DNA from 3 places in the Cobetia sp. D5 genome. Region 3 is predicted to be linked to each of the others. Evidence: predicted binding sites of a transcription regulator. Region 3 holds the regulator's gene; each other region holds the start of a gene.

Region 1 (5,946 bases), 380 kb from region 3:
GTCGCCGCAATCAGTGGAACGATGCCCAGAAGGCCTGGGTGCGCGATTACTTCGAGGAAGAGATCCAGCCGGTCATCAGCCCGATCGGCCTCGACCCGTCGCACCCGTTCCCGCGCCTGGTCAACAAGAGCCTCAACTTCATCGTCGAGCTGGAAGGCAAGGATGCCTTCGGTCGTGAAGGTGGCCTGGCCATCCTGCCGGCCCCGCGCTCGCTGCCGCGTCTGATCCGCATCCCGGATGGCCTCGTCGAGCCGGGGTACACCGAATACGTCTTCCTGTCCTCGATGATCCACGCTCACGCCCAGGAGCTGTTCCCGGGCATGAAGATCAAGGGCTGCTATCAGTTCCGCCTGACCCGCAACGCCGACCTCTCGGTGGATGCCGAGGATGTCTCCGACCTGGCCTCCGCGCTGCGTGGCGAGCTGCTGGCGCGCCGCTACGGCGACGGGGTGCGTCTCGAGGTGGCCGACAACTGCCCGGAAGCGCTCTACACCTTCCTGCTCAAGCAGTTCGACCTGGAAACGCGTGACCTCTATCAGGTCAAGGGCCCGGTCAACCTCAACCGCCTGATGGAAGTCATCGGCGACGTCGGCCGCGAGGACCTGCTCTACGCCCCGTTCACCCCGGGCATTCCCAAGGCGCTCAAGGGCGACAACAGCCTGTTCGATGCGATCCGTCGCGAGGACATCCTGCTGCATCACCCCTTCCAGTCCTTCTCCCCGGTCGAGAACCTGCTCGCCGAGGCGGCGCGTGACCCGAACGTGCTGGCCATCAAGCAGACCCTCTATCGCACCGGCGCCGACTCCAACATCGTCTCCTCGCTGGTGGAAGCCGCACGTCAGGGCAAGGAGATCACCGTGGTGATCGAGCTGCGGGCGCGCTTCGATGAGGCCGACAACCTGCAGCTGGCCTCACGCCTGCAGGAAGCCGGCGCCATCGTCATCTACGGCGTGATGGCCTACAAGACCCATGCCAAGATGCTGCATATCGTGCGACGTGAACACGGCGAGCTGCGTCACTACGCGCACCTGGGCACCGGTAACTACCATGCCAAGACGGCGCGCCTGTATACCGATTACAGCCTGCTGACCGCCAACGAGACGCTGTGCGAGGACGTCCACAAGGTCTTCCAGCAGCTGACCGGCATGGGCAAGCAGCGCAATATCGAGAAGCTGCTGCACGCGCCCTTCACACTGCATGAGCGCATGGTGGAGATGATCGACCGTGAAGCGCGCAATGCCGAGAAAGGCAAGCGCGCCCACATCATCATCAAATGCAATTCACTGACCGAGCCCAAGCTGATTCGCGCCCTCTACCGCGCCTCGCGGGCTGGCGTGCAGTGTGACCTGATCATCCGCGGCGTCTGCTGTCTGCGCCCTGGCGTGCCGGGGATTTCCGACAACATCCGCGTACGCTCGGTGATCGGTCGCTTCCTCGAACACACGCGCACCTTCCACTTCCACAATGCCGGTCAGCCGGAAACCTGGTGCTCCAGCGCGGATTACATGGAGCGCAACATGTTCCACCGCGTCGAGACCTGCTTCCCGCTGCTCGACAAGAAGCTGGCCCAGCGTATCCGCAAGGACCTGGACACCTATCTGGTCGACAACTGCCAGAGCTGGCGTCTGGAAAGCGATGGCCACTACACCCAGCTGGATGCCGGCGACGCGGAACCGATCAGCGTGCAGGAAACCCTGCTGTTCGCCTACGCCGCCAAGGCCTGATCGCGCTCGGCAAGGTCAGGACAGAACAAAGCTCATGAACTCTCGGCCCTCATGCTTGCGTGGGGGCCGTTGTCGTTGGCCCTCCCCACCCGCTTGATCGACCAAGCACCCTCAAGCGAAGCGGGGCCAGGTTCAGGCGCATGAAAAAGCCCCCGTATCATCGATACGGGGGCTTCGCGTTCACACCTGACGCGCGGCGGCTTACATCAGACGCCGATCTGGCCGCCATCTTCGCGCTGGATGACCACGGTCGCGGCGCGGGCACGCACGCTGCCGTCGGTCTCGGCGGTGGCGTCATCGCTCTGCGGCCAGTTGGCCGGGTGCTGGATGTTGATGAACATCGCGGTCTTGTCCGGGGTAGTGAAGATACCGGTGACTTCACAACCGTTCGGGCCCACCGCGAAGCGCTTGAGCTGCGCCTGGTTGTCGGCACCGATCACGGCCGCGTCACCCTCGGCCTGCTCGAGACCTGCCGGCACGACCGCCAGCAGCTGGTCATTGGTGACCTCGGTGATGCCTTCGTAGCCGTTGTCGGTCTGGATCCACAGGATGCTGTCCTGACCTTCGCGGCCATCGAAGTAGAGGCCATCGGGACTGGCGAACTCGTTCATCTCGGTCAGGCCGGACAGGTTGTCGGCATCGCTGGCCGCTGCGCCGAACACGAAGATCTCCCAATCGAAGGCCTTGTGATCGCCCGCTTCACGCCAGCGGATGATCTGACCCGCTTCGTTGTTGCCACGCGGATTGGCCGCGTTGGTCGGCGCGGTCTTGTAACCGACACCCGGCTCCTCGATGGCGGTGCCATCGTTGGTGAAGGCGGCGTCAGTGCCTTCCTCGGTACGCTTGGAGTTGTTGGTCAGCGTCATGTAGACCTCACCGGACACCGGGTCCACCGCGCCCCACTCCGGGCGGTCCATCGGGGTCGCGCCCATCAGGTCAGCCGCATCGGTGGTGTGGATGATGATGCCAGCCAGGTCATCGGCCGCCAGCCCCAGTGCCTCGGCCAGGGTGCGGCCATCCTTGGTCACGGCGTCCGGGGTCAGCTTGAGCCACGTGCCGGTGCCATCGGCGGAGAACTGGGCGACATACAGCGTGCCCTTGTCCAGGTACTTGTCGCCGATCGCCAGGCGGTCCTTGAAGTCACCGGCGCCACGGGCATCAGCGGCGTCCCACTTGGCGTCCGACACGAACTTGTAGATGTACTCGTTGCGCGAATCGTGACCGGAGTAGAAGACCACCGGCTCACCCTCGACCAGCTTGCCCGGCCAGCAACCTTCGTGACGGAAGCGGCCCAGCGCGGTGCGCTTGATGGCCTGCTCGCCGGTGTAGGGGTCGATCTCGACGATATAGCCGAAGGTCCGCGGCTCGTTGCGGTAATCCTTGTCGGCGGTGTCTGCCGTCGGCGTGTTGTCGAAACGCGCGAATTCGCCATCGACTTCACTGGCATCCCCGGCGGCGGTTTCCCAGCCATAGCGGCCACGCTCGGTCTCGATGCCGATGCGGTTGTCATCGAGCTGACGATCGCTGCGCTTGACGAAGTAACCCGGCCAGTTCTCTTCGCAGGTCAGGTAGGTGCCCCATGGGGTGTAGCCGTTGGCGCAGTTGTTGTTGGTACCACGGGTGCGCATGCCATCCGGCGAGAAGGCCGTCTTGACGTAATCGCTGCCCGCCACCGGGCCGCTCAGCTTCATTTCGCTGGCGCTGGTGTAGCGGCGGTTGTAGCGCGAATCGCCCACCACTTCCCACTTGCCGTTGCTGGCCTTCTTGACCTCGACGATGGTCACGCCATGGGCATTGATCTCGGTGCGCACTTCATCGGCCGGACGCTTGCCGGAATCCGCATTGGTTGCGCCGCCCTTGGGTGCCCACAGAGCATCCTGATCGATGTATTCGTTGTTCATGACCAGCAGGAAGTTGCTGGAGGCCGTGTCGTCGCTCAAGGCGAAATTGTGCATGCCATCGTGATGCATGCCGACGGTGTTGAGCTGGATCTCCGGCGTCATCGCCAGGTCCTTGCTCCACTTGGGTGCCTTGGCATTGAGCGGCGTGCCCCACGGCGCCAGCACCTGTGCGGTATACCCCTTGGGAACCACGACTGCATCCGTGCGTGAACCCTTGATCGATTCGAAGGCCAGTGCCAGAGCCGTCTTCTCGCCCGCAGCATTGCTGGCGGCGTTGGCCGTGGTGCTCAGCCCCGCAAGACCGAAACCACCCAGCATGCTGGCAGCCGCCATGCCCAGGCCACCCTGCAGGACACGACGACGCGAGATGTGTCGTTCGATGACGGATGAGAACGTCTCGTTGCTGCTGGGATTAAGCAGGCGATGGTCTTCGATTTCCTTGCTCATGTCGCTTCCCCGTAGTCAGGTTTCGGGTTGTTCTGTTCAGGCATGCCCCTTGAGGGCATGCCGAAGGCAACAAGAGTGATACGCGAGCCCGATGACAATTCCGTGACGAACGGGCAACAAAGGCAAGAGACGACAGCGCCCAACGGCCTTTCGACCGTTGGGCGCTGGGGACTTCAGGACAAGCCGACAAATTCAGCAAACATCAGGCAAGCGCGACGTCATCCTCCCATCGAGGCGCGAGTCTGGCGCCTGACGTCTGACCTCAGGCCTCGCGCAGGCGCTCGGCGGCCAGGCTCAGCAGGTGCTCGGTGGTTTCCCAGCCAAGGCATGCATCGGTGACGGACACGCCATGACGCAGCTGGGAGAGCTTCTCCGCTGCCGGCAAGGCCTGCTTGCCTTCATTGAGGTGGCTCTCGAGCATCACGCCGATCAAGGCATCATCCCCCGCCAGGCGCTGAGAGAGCACATCCAGCATCACTTCGCTCTGGCGACGGTGGTCCTTGCGGGAATTGGCGTGGCTGCAATCGACCATCAGGCGCGGCGTCAGGCCAGCGCCTTCCAGCTCACGCCGGCAGGCGGCCACCGAGGCGGCGTCATAGTTGGGCTGGCCATGGCCGCCGCGCAGCACCACATGGGTGTGCGGGTTGCCCGCGGTCTCGATCAGCGCCGGACGTCCGCTGTCATCCATGCCGAAGTGGCGATGCCCATGCGCCGCCGCCCCGATGGCCTGCACGGCGACCTCGACGCCTCCGTCAGTGCCGTTCTTGAAGCCCACTGCACAGCCGAGGCCGGAGGCCATCTCGCGATGGATCTGCGACTCGGTGGTGCGGGCGCCGATGGCCGCCCAGCCGAGCAGGTCTTCCAGGTAGGCGGCGGTCAGCGGCTGCAGCAGCTCCGTCGCCACCGGCAGGCCCAGCTGGTTGATCTCGCGCATCAGCTCGCGTGCCTGACGCAGGCCGGTGGCCATGTCATCGCTGCCATCCAGGTGCGGATCATAGGCCAGCCCCTTCCAGCCCACCGTGGTGCGCGGCTTCTCGACATAGACACGCATCACCAGCTTGAGGCGATCACGCACCTGCGGCTCGATCACCGCCAGGCGCTGGGCGTACTCGCGCGCGGCCTTGAGGTCATGGATGGAGCACGGCCCGACCACCACCAGCAGACGATCATCGTCGCCGGCGAGAATGGCGTTGATCTCATCGCGATGCTGGCGAATCTGGCCGGCCAGGTCGGCGTCCACCGGCAGCTGCTCGCGCAACTCGCTGGCGCTGGGCAGGGCTTCACGACTGATGCGTCCGGGTGTGGTCGGTGTCTGGGCGGCATCAGAGCGGGTCACGGTGGCGTTCTCGGCAGTCAAGGGATCAACAGTGGCGTCGGCAGTATGCGGGTTGGCGGTCAACACGCGTTCAAGGCTGGCGTTCATGGTCTTCTCTCCTGTGATGAAGCCTCGGCTCCATCACGCAATATTCATTCTGACAGACAGGGACTTCGCGAATCGTCACCCCGGTGTTGCTCGCCCTGCCCCGCGGTGACAGCGGAAAGAGGCAGGACGCCGCTAAATCGCCAGCGCCAATAACCATGCACGACCCGAGCGGAGGCAAGAGAAAAGCGGGTAGTCAGGATAGTGGTGCGCATGGTCATTCCTCTCGTCATTCATGCTGCAATCATTGTCGGCACGTTAGGGTGGCATGCCTCTCGTCATGGATTTCGCAAGGCCCGAAACGCAAGAACCCCCGGCCGTGGCTGCGACCGGGGGTTCTTCAAGGTGGTGGCAGCCCGTACGAGACAGGCGCGCCGTAACCTCAGGCGCGCCCCTGTGTAAACCAATACCAATAGCCGGCCGCACACGCCGCCGTCACGACCTGGCCCGAAGG
Region 2 (5,946 bases), 250 kb from region 3:
GCTGTCGCCGCGGCCATGGGTCAGCCAGGCACGCAACAGGCCGGGCAGCCCGCGCTGGGCCTGTGGGTAAAAGGTGTCTTCAGACATGCACAAAGCCTTATGCTGTAGTTGGTCCACAGGTATTCTTCTCGCCGCCCTCGGGCGGCGTGAGTCGAGAGCACTGCTCGCGTTGCCTGCCAAATTTGCCCGCCACAGGGAGACTCCATCTTGCCATTCGATTTCATCACCCCGCTCGATCGACGCCAGTATCCTTCCCAGAAGTGGGATCGCTACGCCTCGGACGTCATGCCCCTCTGGATCGCCGACATGGACTTCAGCGCCCCGCCCGCCGTGACGCGAGCGCTGGCCGAGCGAGTGGCGCACCCGGTCTACGGCTATGCCAAGCCGTCGGAGGGCCTCGATGACAGCCTGTGTGACTGGAGTCGCGAGCATTATGGCTGGGAGGTGCCGCGTGACGCCATCGTCTGGTTGCCGGGCGTGGTGCCGGCCTTGCACCTGGCCAGTCTGGCATTGACCTCTCCCGGCGCGGGCGTGGTCACGACGACCCCGATCTACCCGCCCTTCCTCAAGGTGGCCCAGAAGACCGGGCGACTGGCACAGATGGCGCCGCTGGCAGAGCCCGAGACGCAAGGCGGCCCCTGGCGTCTGGATCTGGAGGCGCTGGAAGCGGCCATCACGCCCGAGACCGAGCTGCTGCTATGGTGCCACCCGCACAATCCTACCGGCCGCGTCTGGCGCGAGGAAGAGCTCGAGGCGCTGGCGGAGCTGGTCGAGCGTCACGATCTGCTGGTGGTCTCCGATGAGCTGCATGCGGATCTGGTGGTGGACCCGACGGCCCGCCATATCCCGCTGGCCAGCCTGAACGAGCGACTGGCGGCGCGCTGCGTGACCCTGTGGGCGCCCTCCAAGACCTTCAACACCGCCGGGCTTACGTTCGCCTGCGCGGTGATCACCGATCCCAAGCTGCGTGCACGCTTCACCGGCGCCGCCAATGGCTTGATGCCCGATACCAATGTGCTGGGCATGGCCGCGACCGAAGCGGCGTGGCGCGAGGGCGAGCCGTGGCGTCAGGAGTTGCTGAGCGTGCTGCGTGACAACCTCGATCTGCTGGAAAGCCATGTGGCACGTTGGGACGGCGTCAGCATGTCGCGCCCGCAGGCCACCTATCTGGCCTGGCTGGATATGCGCAAGGCAGGGCTCGGGGAGTCTCCGCAGCAGACCCTGCTCGAGGAATGCGATGTCGCGCTGTCGGATGGCGCAGACTTCGGCTGGCCGGGCTTCGTGCGCTTGAACTACGGTACCACGCGCGTGCAGCTGGAGAAGGCGCTGCAGCAGATGGATGAGCGACTGCAGAAAGGCTGAGTTCGGTAGAGAGGCGAAATTGATCTGGGTCAGCCTGCGGCGTTTCGTTGGCAGCTATCGCTCATCGCAAACTTGAATTGAGAATCATTATCGTCAAATCTGAAGCTAGGCCGCTCATCGGGAGGGGCTTGTCATCAGGAGATGCGACGATGAGACATGAGGTGGCAGAGACGCCGCGACAGGGGCGGCCAGCAAGCAGGGATGCAGGCGTGACGGCCTGTCGTGAATGGTGTTGTCAGGGCGGGAGCCTGCGCCTGGCGCGTTCATCGCCGCCATCTTCCCGCTGCCGTGCGCCCGCGGCGTCATCTGCCACCCCGTCTGCGCCAGACGCCGTGAAGTCTGCGGGCCAGGAACTAGAGGTGGACTTTCCGCCCAGCGTGCGCGAATCGCGTGCTCGCCCCTCGCTTCTCAAGGGCTGGAGCCGTCGTTAGCCCTTGAATCGGCGCGACGGCAGGCCCTCAATGACAAGGCCCCGCTTCCTTTACCGGAGGCGGGGCCTTGTCGTCTGCGTGGCGTGATCAACTCATTGATACGATCAGCAGTACGATCAGCAGTACGATCAGCGCACCAGCACGATCAGTACATCAGAGCGAACAGTTGGCGCCGGAAGCGCACGGTCAGCTCATGGGTCGCGCCGAGGGCGTCGAAGACACGCAGCAGCGTCTTGCGTGCCAGATCATCGCCGTACTGGCGATCGGTCTTCACCAGGCTGATCAGGGCATCCAGCGCCAGCTCGTAATGGCCATCCGCCAGGTCACGCATGGCGCGCTGGTAGCGGGCTTCGCTGTCGTCCCGCTCGATCATCGCCTGCACCTCTTCGGGAGACGGTGCCTCGGCGATGAAGTCGATGCGCGCACGTACGCCACGCGCCTGGGCGCCGTCACGGTCTTCCGGCTTGAGGGAGTCCAGCAGCTGACGGGCCTCTTCACCATTGCCTTCGGCGACCAGCACCGAGGCGAGGTGGATGCGGTATTCCGGTGTCTCGGGGGATTCCTGCGCCAGCTGCTGATACAGCGCCTTGGCGGTGACGAGGTCGCCGCTTTCCAGTGCAGTGGCCGCCTGCTCCGCGAGGCTGGGACCTGCTCCTGCCGCCGGCTGGACCTTGTGCTGCTCGAGGAACTGGCGAATCTCGGCTTCCGGACGTGCGCCGGTGAAGTTGCCTGCCAGACCGCCCTGGATGACCAGCTTGACGTCCGGCACCGAGCGCACGCCCAGCTGAGCAGCGATGTCCTGCTGTTCCTCGGCGTTCAGCTTGGCCAGGATGAAGCCGCCCGCATATTCACGTGCCAGCTTCTCGAGGATCGGTGTCAGGACGAGGCAGTGCTCGCTCTGCGGCGACCAGCAATCCAGCAGTACCGGCACTTGCTGTGAGGCTTCCAGCACCTGCTGAAGATTGCTCATGTCCACATCGATGATGTAGGTGTTGGCGTCTTCTGCCTGGCGCGGTGCACTGGCGGCACCGCCGCCGACCACCCCTTGTGGCTGGGCGGCGGTGGTGTCATTGCCGGTCAGTGGCTGGCCGGTATTGGGATCGATGATCATGGTGCATGCCCCGAAATTCTGTCTGCGATTCAAGGCTCGCGCGCGAGCCGGTTGGCCTGATGATGCGGCCCGTCGCAGTGGAGTTCAAGGCGCTGCCGGACACTTCCTCGCGCGAGCGTCCCGGGCGCGTCGGTTCACGGCAGCAGGGTGTCGCCGGCCAGGCTGGCGATGCAGGCGGCTTCGCTCTCGCTGAGCGGCATCACGGACAGGCGTGCGCGGCGCACCAGGTGGCTATCCGCCAGCTCGGGCCGGGCCTTCAGGCGCGCGATGGGCAGGGTGGTGCGCAGCGGGCGAAGGTAGCTCAGACGCGGGGCGACCCAGCGCGGAGGCTTGTCGGCATCGATATCTGCCACCTGACGTGGGTCGAAGCCCTTGTGCTCGGGGTCACTGGCCGTCGGGTCGGGCAGGGCGAGTTCGCTGACGACGGCCAGTCCGACCACCGCAGGCACCTTGCAGCTGGAGTGCTGGATGAGCACGACATCACCGAGCTGCATCTCGCGCAGGAAGTTGCGCGCCTGATAGTTGCGCACGCCATCCCAGAGCGCCGGTGATTCGCGGCGCAGGTCATCCAGCGAGAAGGCATCGGGTTCGGTCTTGACCAGCCAGTGGCGCATGCAGGCACTCCCTTGGGACTGACGTGATGAGTGTGAAGGGCCAGGTGTGAAGAGGCCTGGTGTGGATAGGGGTAGCCAGGCCCGTGAACCGGCTTCCTCGCCATCATCGCACAGGAATTTCACGCATACGAAAAAGGCCTGATGCATGGCATCAGGCCTTTCGAATTCTTGGTAGCGGGGACCGGATTTGAACCGATGACCTTCGGGTTATGAGCCCGACGAGCTACCAGACTGCTCCACCCCGCAACACTGGGTACTGCCTTTGCTCCAACTCTGACGCATCAGAGGTTGGTAGCGGGAACCGGATTTGAACCGATGACCTTCGGGTTATGAGCCCGACGAGCTACCAGACTGCTCCATCCCGCAACATTACGTTGGTGTCTGACCGGCAATTACCTTGATAGGCAACGACTTGTCAGTGGTAGCGGGGACCGGATTTGAACCGATGACCTTCGGGTTATGAGCCCGACGAGCTACCAGACTGCTCCACCCCGCATCAACGTGGGGCGTAGTATAAGGATATACAGTGCTGCGTCAACCGTTATCCCGTAATTGACGCAAACTTCTCGTGTCCGGTGAGTCGTCACCAACCCGTCTTCGCCCCTCGAGCGATTATCGGCATCTTGTGTGAGAGATCTGCTACATACATTCCCGCTGCATCCTGTCCATACTGAGGGTGACGCGCCTCGCGCAGGCGGATGGCAGGCGTCACAGAGTGCACGATTGTCATCAGGCTGTTAGAGACGCGGGTCATTGTTGTCGTTGCAGGCATTCTCGTTTTCTCAGGGCGGGGGTGTCCGCAGATTCGCCAAGCTGTGCCCAAGCCAAGGACACAGGACGTTCCAGGATTAGGGAGACACAATAAGATGACACAAACAGCACCCGTCGCATGGGTTACCGGTGGTACCGGTGGCATTGGTTCCGCTATCTGCCGCGAGCTGGCGAACCAGGGGTATCAGGTCATTGCGGGTTACCGAAACAAGGAAAAGGCAGAAGGATGGCTGGAGGAACAGCGCGCTGCCGGTTTCGAGAACATCGCACTGTCCGGCATCGAGCTGGACAACTTCGAAGCCTGTCAGGCAGGCGTCAACGAAATCCGCGAGCGCTTCGGTCCGATCGCGGTACTGGTCAACTGCGCCGGCATCACGCGTGATACCTCCATGCGCAAGATGAGCTATGAGCAGTGGCGCGAAGTCATCAACTGCAACCTCGACAGCGTCTTCAACACCTGCCGTGCCGTCATCAATGACATGCTGGAGCACAAGTACGGCCGCATCGTGAACATCTCCTCCATCAATGGCCGCAAGGGCCAGTTCGGGCAGGTCAACTACTCGGCCGCCAAGGCGGGCATGCATGGTCTGACCATGGCGCTGGCGCAGGAAACCGCGACCAAGGGCATTACCGTCAACACCCTGTCACCGGGCTACATCGCCACCGACATGATCATGAAGATCCCCGAAGAGATCCGTGAATCGATCCGCGAGACCATCCCGGTCAAGCGTTATGGTCAGCCGGACGAGATCGCACGTGCGGTCGCCTTCCTGGCCGACGAGAAATCCGGCTTCATCACCGGTGCCAACCTGGATATCAATGGCGGCCAGTTCATGGGCTGATGCTCTGCGCTAGCGCGAGCCAGTGCAGGGTTGGCACCCGGCCCCGCCTGGCAAGAGAATGAAAAAGCCCCCGTCTCTATCGAGGCGGGGGCTTTTCGTTGCCATGACTTCAGTCTTGCGAGCGCGTCGTCACCAGCTCAAGAGCACTGGCTCAGTGATTGAACAGCGCATCGAAGCGCGGCAGTTCGGTCTGCCAGGCGTCCCAGTCCAGCGGACCGTTGGCGAGCAGCGCATCCAGCACCTCATCCAGCTCTTCTTCACGTTCCATGCGCTCACCCAGCTGCTGGTTGATGCGCGCGACCTGCACGGTCAGGCGGCGTGATTCATCTTCGCTGCCCAGCGGGGCCTCGAACAGAATGGCAAGGTGAACACGCAGCTCGGCCAGGCGCTCGTTGGCGGCGCTGCAGTTGCTCGGCAGGGCCTGACGCATCTGGTTGCGCGCCGCATTGGCCTGACGGCTGTTGTCGTCGAAGGCCGAGGTGTTCGGCAGCTCGACATCCTGCACGTCGCCGTTGCGCGCGCTGGCATCCGCCACGGCGTGCTGTTCGAGCAGGTCACGCCATTGCTGCCATTCCTCACGCAGTTGCAGGGCGTGCAGTTCATCCAGACGCTGCTCGCGACGCTTGAGAATGCCGGTCCAGCGACGACGCATGCCGTCGCCCCGCTTGCCGCGCGGCAGCGGGCCGAGGGTGTCGGCTTCCTTCAGGGCATCATCGAGCAGGGCGGCGTCTTCCAGCGTCTCCGGCTCCCAGCTGTCGAGACGTTCGATCAGCGCCTGCCACTGATCCAGACGTGCCTGCTCGCGGCTGTCGCGG
Region 3 (5,946 bases):
TTTTGAGATGACGAGGACGTCGCATGATTGATGCCGTATCGGCGCTGGTCCGCGGGACCCGCATGGTCTATACCCCCGGGCTGCGCCGCTTCGTATTCGTACCGCTGGCGATCAACCTGGTGCTCTACAGCATCACGCTGTGGGTGTTGTTCAACCAGTTCGGTGGCTGGATCGATTACTGGATGCTCAAGGTACCGGCGTGGCTGGAGTGGCTCAGCTGGTTGATCTGGCCGGTGCTGGTGGTGAGTCTGTTGCTGGTGGTGTTCTTCACCTTCAGCCTGGTGACCAACCTGATCGCCGCGCCCTTCTACGGCATTCTGGCCGAGAAGGTCGAGCATCGTCTGGATGGCACCCTGATCGACGATGATCGTGGCCTGATGAAGATCGGCGTCGACTCGCTGGGGCGTGAAATGGCCAAGCTGGGCTACTTCATCCCGCGCATGATCGCGCTGTTCATCATCGGCTTCATCCCGGGCCTGAACCTGCTCTCGCCGCTGTTGTGGGGACTGTTCTCGGCCTGGAGCATGTCGATCCAGTACCTCGACTACCCGATGGACAACCATCAGGTCAGCTTCGGTGACATGAAGCAGCGCCTCAAGGCGCGCTGGTGGCCCTCACTGACCTTCGGCGCCGCGGTGTTCGTCATGACGCTGGTGCCGCTGGCCAATCTGCTGTTCATCCCGGGCGCCGTCGCCGGGGCGGTACTGATGTGGCAGAGCCACTACCGTCAGTTGCCGGCGCCGCGTCGTTGAGACAGCCTGTCGCAGAGCTGGCTTGTCGCTGAACTGACTCGTCGCTAAGTTGGCACGTCGCTGAAATAGCCGCAGCGTCGTCTGATTGACCAAACGAAACGCCCCGCAGTCGCCTCCTTTCGAGGTGGCTGCGGGGCGTTCTGCGTTGGGCTGGCGTCCATCACTGAATCAGCCCATCACTGGGCTAGCTCACTGCTGGCCTGGGGAGCTCTCGCCTGACAGGCTCGCTCGTCGGGGAAGTGACAGCGGAAGCGCGCACCCTCGCCGGGGTGGCTGTCGATCTCCAGATGGCCCTGATGACGAATCAGCACATGCTTGACGATGGCAAGCCCGAGGCCGGTGCCTCCCGTGGCGGTGCTGCGGCCCTTGTCGATGCGGTAGAAGCGCTCGGTCAGACGCGGCAGGTGCACCGGGTCGATGCCGTCCCCGTCATCTTCCACCTCGACCAGCAGGCCCTGGTCATCCGCCTTCCAGCGCAGGGTGATGTGACAGTCTTCGGGGGTGTAGCGCACCGCATTGAAGACCAGATTCGAGATCGCGCTGCGCAGCTCCTGCTCCTCACCGCGCAGTGACAGGCTGGCATCGGCCTCGATGGAGAAGGTGTGGCGCCCCTGGGACAGGCCTTCGGCGTCGTCGCGGATATGGCCGAGCAGGGCGCTCATGTCGATGCAGCGACCATTGTCGGACAGCTCGTCGGTTTCCAGGCGTGACAGGGTCAGCAGGTCCTCGACCAGGTGCTGCATGCGATCGGTCTGGCTCTGCATCTGGCCCAGTCCACGCTGCCAGCGCGGTGGCAGGTCATCGGCGTAATCGGAGTAGGTCTCGAGATAGCCGGCCAGTACCGTCAGCGGCGTGCGCAGCTCATGGGAGACATTGGCCACGAAGTCGCGGCGCATCTCTTCAAGACGATAGAGGCGGGTGACGTCACGCAGCATGACCAGACGCTCGTTGTCACCGAACAGGGTGATGGAGATCTGCAGCGTCAGGTTGTCAGACAGCGGCGACTGGAGTGTCAGCGGCTCGCGGTAGGCCAGCCGATTGAAGTAGTCGATGAAGACGGGGTCACGCAGATAGTTGGTGATGTGCTGGCCACGGTCGTGGCTGGCCTTGAGACCGACCAGCTGCTCGGCAGCGCTGTTCCACCATTCCATGTCACCGTGGTTGTCCAGCATCACCAGGCCGTCGCGCATGGCCTCGGAGGATTCCTGGATACGGTTGAGGATGCTGCGCAGTCGCTCCTGAGCCTGACGCTGGCCCTTCTGGTAGCGGTAAAGGCGATCGAGCAGGTCTCCCCAGACGCCATCGCCGGGCGGCGGCTCTTCATGGGGATTGGTGATCAGCCAGGTGTAGAGGCTCTTCAAGTGCTTGAGATGGACGAACAGATACAGCGAAAGGCCCAGCGCCAGGCCCCAGCCCAGATGGCCCAGCAGGCCACCGATCAGGCCGAAGCCACCGGCAAGGTAGCCGAGGCGCCATAGCTCGTTGGTCCAATAGCGCATGAATCCCTCAGGCCTGAGCGCTGAAGCGGTAACCGGTGCCGCGGACGGTCTGGATCAGATGCTGATGGCCTGTGCCCAGCGCCTTGCGCAGGCGACGGATGTGCACGTCCACGGTGCGCTCCTCGACATAGACGTTGCCGCCCCATACCTGATCGAGCAGCTGGCTGCGCGTGTAGGCACGCTCCTGATGCGTCATGAAGAACTGCAGCAGGCGATATTCGGTCGGGCCGACATCCAGCGAGTTGCCGTGGGCGGTGACGCGGTGGCTGGCCGGGTCGAGCATCAGGCCTTCGACTTCCACCGCCTCCTCGACCCCCTTGGGAGTGGTGCGACGCAGCACGGCCTTGAGACGGGCGACCAGCTCGCGCGGCGAGAAGGGCTTGGTGATGTAGTCGTCGGCACCGGCTTCCAGGCCTTGAATCTTGTTGTCTTCCTCGCCCTTGGCGGTCAACAGGATGATCGGCAGCTCCGAGGTGGTCTCGTCACGCTTGAGACGCCGCGCGAGCTCCAGGCCACTGGTGCCCGGCATCATCCAGTCCAGCAACAGCAGATCGGGCTTTTCATCGACGACGATGGCGTGGGCGTCCTGGGCATTGTCTGCCTCCAGCACGCGGTAATCCGCCATTTCGAGGGCAACGGCGATCATCTCGCGAATCGAGGATTCATCGTCGACAATCAGTACGGTCTTGGAGCTCATCGCTAGATCCCATGCAGCAGTCGGCGCACGCGCCAGAATGACAAGTCGATGACGATTACAACCCGCTTATATGACAACGAGATGACAACTGCCAGCATGGCAGCTTGCACGCAAGCCTGCCAGCCACCTTGGAGGCGCGGCAGGCAGGCATGATCCGTGGGCTGGGAAGCAACAGAGGGCAGGGGTCGCTTTAATTTAAATAATACTAATGTTTATGCAGGAGTCAGCTCATCGGCCAGGTCGCCAGGGCGATACCGGCGAAGATCAGCAGCCCCGTCCAATGATTGTTGAGGAACGCCTGGAAGCAGGGCGCACGCTCACGCTCACGGATCAGACGTTGCTGCCAGACGAAGGTGACGGCGGCGGCAGCCAGCCCCAGCCAGTAGAAGATGCCCAGCGCCAGGTGCAGGCCGATGCCGATCAACATCACCAGCATGCCCAGCTGCAACAGGCCGATCATCAGCTTGTCGGCACGCCCGAACAGCACGGCGGTGGACTTGATGCCCACCTTGAGGTCGTCGTTGCGATCGACCATCGCATAGGCGGTGTCGTAGGCCACCGTCCACATCAGGTTGGCCGCGAACAGCCACCAGCCGTAGGTTGGCACCTCCTCCAGCGTCGCGGCGAACGCCATCGGAATCGCCCAGCCGAAGGCGGCGCCCAGCACCACCTGAGGCAGATGATGGAAGCGCTTCATGAACGGGTAGCTGGCCGCCAGCAGCACGGCGACGATCGACAGCAGCACCGTGGTCAGGTTGGTGAAGCACACCAGCACGAAGGCGGCCGCGACCAGCCCCCCGAACAGCGTCAGCGCCTCGCGCTCCGAAATGCGACCCGAGGTCAGCGGCCGATCTCGCGTGCGCTCGACATGCTTGTCCCAATGGCGGTCGGCGTAGTCGTTGATCACGCAGCCGGCGGCGCGCATCAGATAGACCCCGGCGATGAAGATCAGTAGGGTCGTGCGCTCGGGAATGCCATCTGCCGCCAGCCACAGTGCCCACAGGGTCGGCCACATCAGCAGCCAGGTGCCGATGGGGCGGTCCAGCCGTGTCAGGGCGAGGTAGTCGGCCAGTCTGGAAGGACGCGAAGCGGCGGAAGTGGATGACGCGGTCATCGGGGCTCCTGGGCGGGTGGTAGTGGGCAAGGGAAGAGAGAAATGAGGCCAGTCGGCCAGCAAGGCTCAGGCCAGCTGCAGCGCGTGCTGGAAGGCCGGCGTGAAGCCCTCCTGCACCAGCACCTTGAAGCGACCATGCGAGAACATCGACCGGCGCATCCACAGGCTGGTGGTGCGGGCCAGCGGCCTGGGGCTCGAAAGCACCAGCGGGGCGCGGCTGACATCGATGGCGCTGCGGGTCAGGTCGGGCTGGCGAAACAGCCAATGGCCCAGCGAGCGTTCGCCCAGCGTCGAGAGGCGATGACCGTGGGCCAGGTCCAGCGCCGCCAGCGAGCGTGCGATCACCCATGGCGTATCGCCATGACAGAGTGCCACTTCGCGCCGCCAGACATGCCGGCGTGGGCCGATGCCCAGCAGGCGTGCCTCATCCAGCCGCGCGGGGCCGGTGTCCTGCAGCAGCAGGCGCACGCGCAGGCCCTGAATGGACTGGCCATCGCGTTCATCCTGCTGTTGCATGGCGCTGGCAAGACGCTGGGTCAGCGAGTCCGTCGAGGAGAGCCACGCCCACCAGCCGGCCGGCATGACCCCTTGCAGCGCGGCAGCCGGCTGCCAATGACGGCGCACCGCCGCCGAAGCAGCGGGTGCCGCGCGCGTGGGCGAAGGCCAGCGAGGCGCAGGCTGGCACAGGGACTCGGTTGACGGATGAGGCGCCTCACAGGTGGAGGTCTGTGGCGTGAGCGCTGCGCGATGAGGCTCGCCTGCTGGGCATCGGACCACGGTGAATTCCCTGTCAGGATGACGAAATGGCGAGTCTAGCATGGCCGGGCGGCAAGGCCTCCCGCTCAGGCATGCCTGCACTGCTGGCGGGCTGGTATGCTGGGCGCATTCATCGGCGTTCATGACGGACGCTGCTGGCGCTCTTTCATCAGCGCTTCCCTCGGATCGATCTCAGGAGATGGTGCCATGCGCGACCCTCGCACCCTTGTCATCATTGGTACCGGCATGGCGGGCATTGGTCTGGCGCGCGCGCTGCGTGCGCGTGACAAGGACAGCCGGCTGATCCTCATCAGCCAGGACAGCGGCCACGATTACGCCAAGCCGATGCTGTCCACCGCCTTTGCCAAGAAGATGTCGGCCACCGACCTGTCGCGTCAGGCGCCGGTGGCGCTGGTGGACGAGCTGAATGCCGAGCTGCGTACCCAACAACGCGTCACCGCCATCGACGGTGATGCCTGCCAGCTATGGCTGGGCGAGGAGTGTCTGGCCTATGACGAGCTGGTGCTGGCACTCGGCGCCGCGCCGCGTCGTCCCTTCCCCGTCGCCGCGGAAGTGGCTTCGCGCGTGCAGAGCATCAATGACCTCGACGACTATGCGGCCTTCTGCGCGACGCTGGCGAAGGCCCGCGAGCGCGGGGAAGACGGGCATGTGGTGATTGTCGGTGCCGGACTGGTCGGCTGTGAATACGCCAATGATCTGACGGCCGCCGGCCACCGCGTCACGCTGGTCGCGCCGGAGGAAACTCCGCTGGATGGGCTGCTGCCGCAAGCACTGGGGCAGCGTCTGGGCGCGGCGCTGGATGGGCTCGGTGTGACGCGTCGCCAGGGCGAGATGGTCGAGACCATCGCCGCCAGCTCAGGCGAGGAGGCCGAACGTCAGGCCGCGCCGGTCGAGGTGCGTCTGCAGAGCGGTCGTCGCCTGACGGGCTCCGTGGTTCTGCTGGCCACCGGGCTGGCGCCGCGCATTCGTCTGGCGCGGGCCGCGGGCCTGAGCGCCGGCGGCGACGGCATCCGTGTCGACCGCCACCTGGCCACCTCACAGCCGCATATCTGGGCGCTGGGCGATTGCGCCAGTGTCGAGGGCGTCAATGCCATGTATGTCCAGCCG

What was found. Region 3 encodes PhoB, which activates phosphate uptake and scavenging genes when phosphate is short. Its sites were predicted from a motif close to TGTCATANNNNTGTCANA; they were not measured.
Region 1: the regulator PhoB is predicted to act here: its motif matches at 4,163-4,180, upstream of U0O11_RS15645 (PhoX family protein).
Region 2: the regulator PhoB is predicted to act here: its motif matches at 4,243-4,260, upstream of phbB (acetoacetyl-CoA reductase).

Annotation. Positions count from the first base shown of each region.
Region 1 is NZ_CP142020.1:3,780,776-3,786,721, forward strand. It holds gene ppk1 (polyphosphate kinase 1) at 1-1,724, shown strand, start outside; gene U0O11_RS15645 (PhoX family protein) at 1,931-4,072, opposite strand; gene U0O11_RS15650 (3-deoxy-7-phosphoheptulonate synthase) at 4,335-5,495, opposite strand.
Region 2 is NZ_CP142020.1:3,913,634-3,919,579, reverse strand. It holds gene U0O11_RS16210 (hypothetical protein) at 1-87, opposite strand, end outside; gene U0O11_RS16205 (MalY/PatB family protein) at 208-1,362, shown strand; gene U0O11_RS16200 (tetratricopeptide repeat protein) at 1,939-2,904, opposite strand; gene U0O11_RS16195 (EVE domain-containing protein) at 3,039-3,518, opposite strand; tRNA gene U0O11_RS16190 (tRNA-Met) at 3,688-3,764, opposite strand; tRNA gene U0O11_RS16185 (tRNA-Met) at 3,808-3,884, opposite strand; tRNA gene U0O11_RS16180 (tRNA-Met) at 3,938-4,014, opposite strand; gene phbB (acetoacetyl-CoA reductase) at 4,385-5,131, shown strand; gene U0O11_RS16170 (DUF349 domain-containing protein) at 5,283-5,946, opposite strand, start outside.
Region 3 is NZ_CP142020.1:4,159,660-4,165,605, reverse strand. It holds gene cysZ (sulfate transporter CysZ) at 24-752, shown strand; gene phoR (phosphate regulon sensor histidine kinase PhoR) at 929-2,251, opposite strand; gene phoB (phosphate regulon transcriptional regulator PhoB) at 2,259-2,948, opposite strand; gene ubiA (4-hydroxybenzoate octaprenyltransferase) at 3,172-4,062, opposite strand; gene U0O11_RS17285 (chorismate--pyruvate lyase family protein) at 4,129-4,686, opposite strand; gene U0O11_RS17280 (NAD(P)/FAD-dependent oxidoreductase) at 5,026-5,946, shown strand, end outside.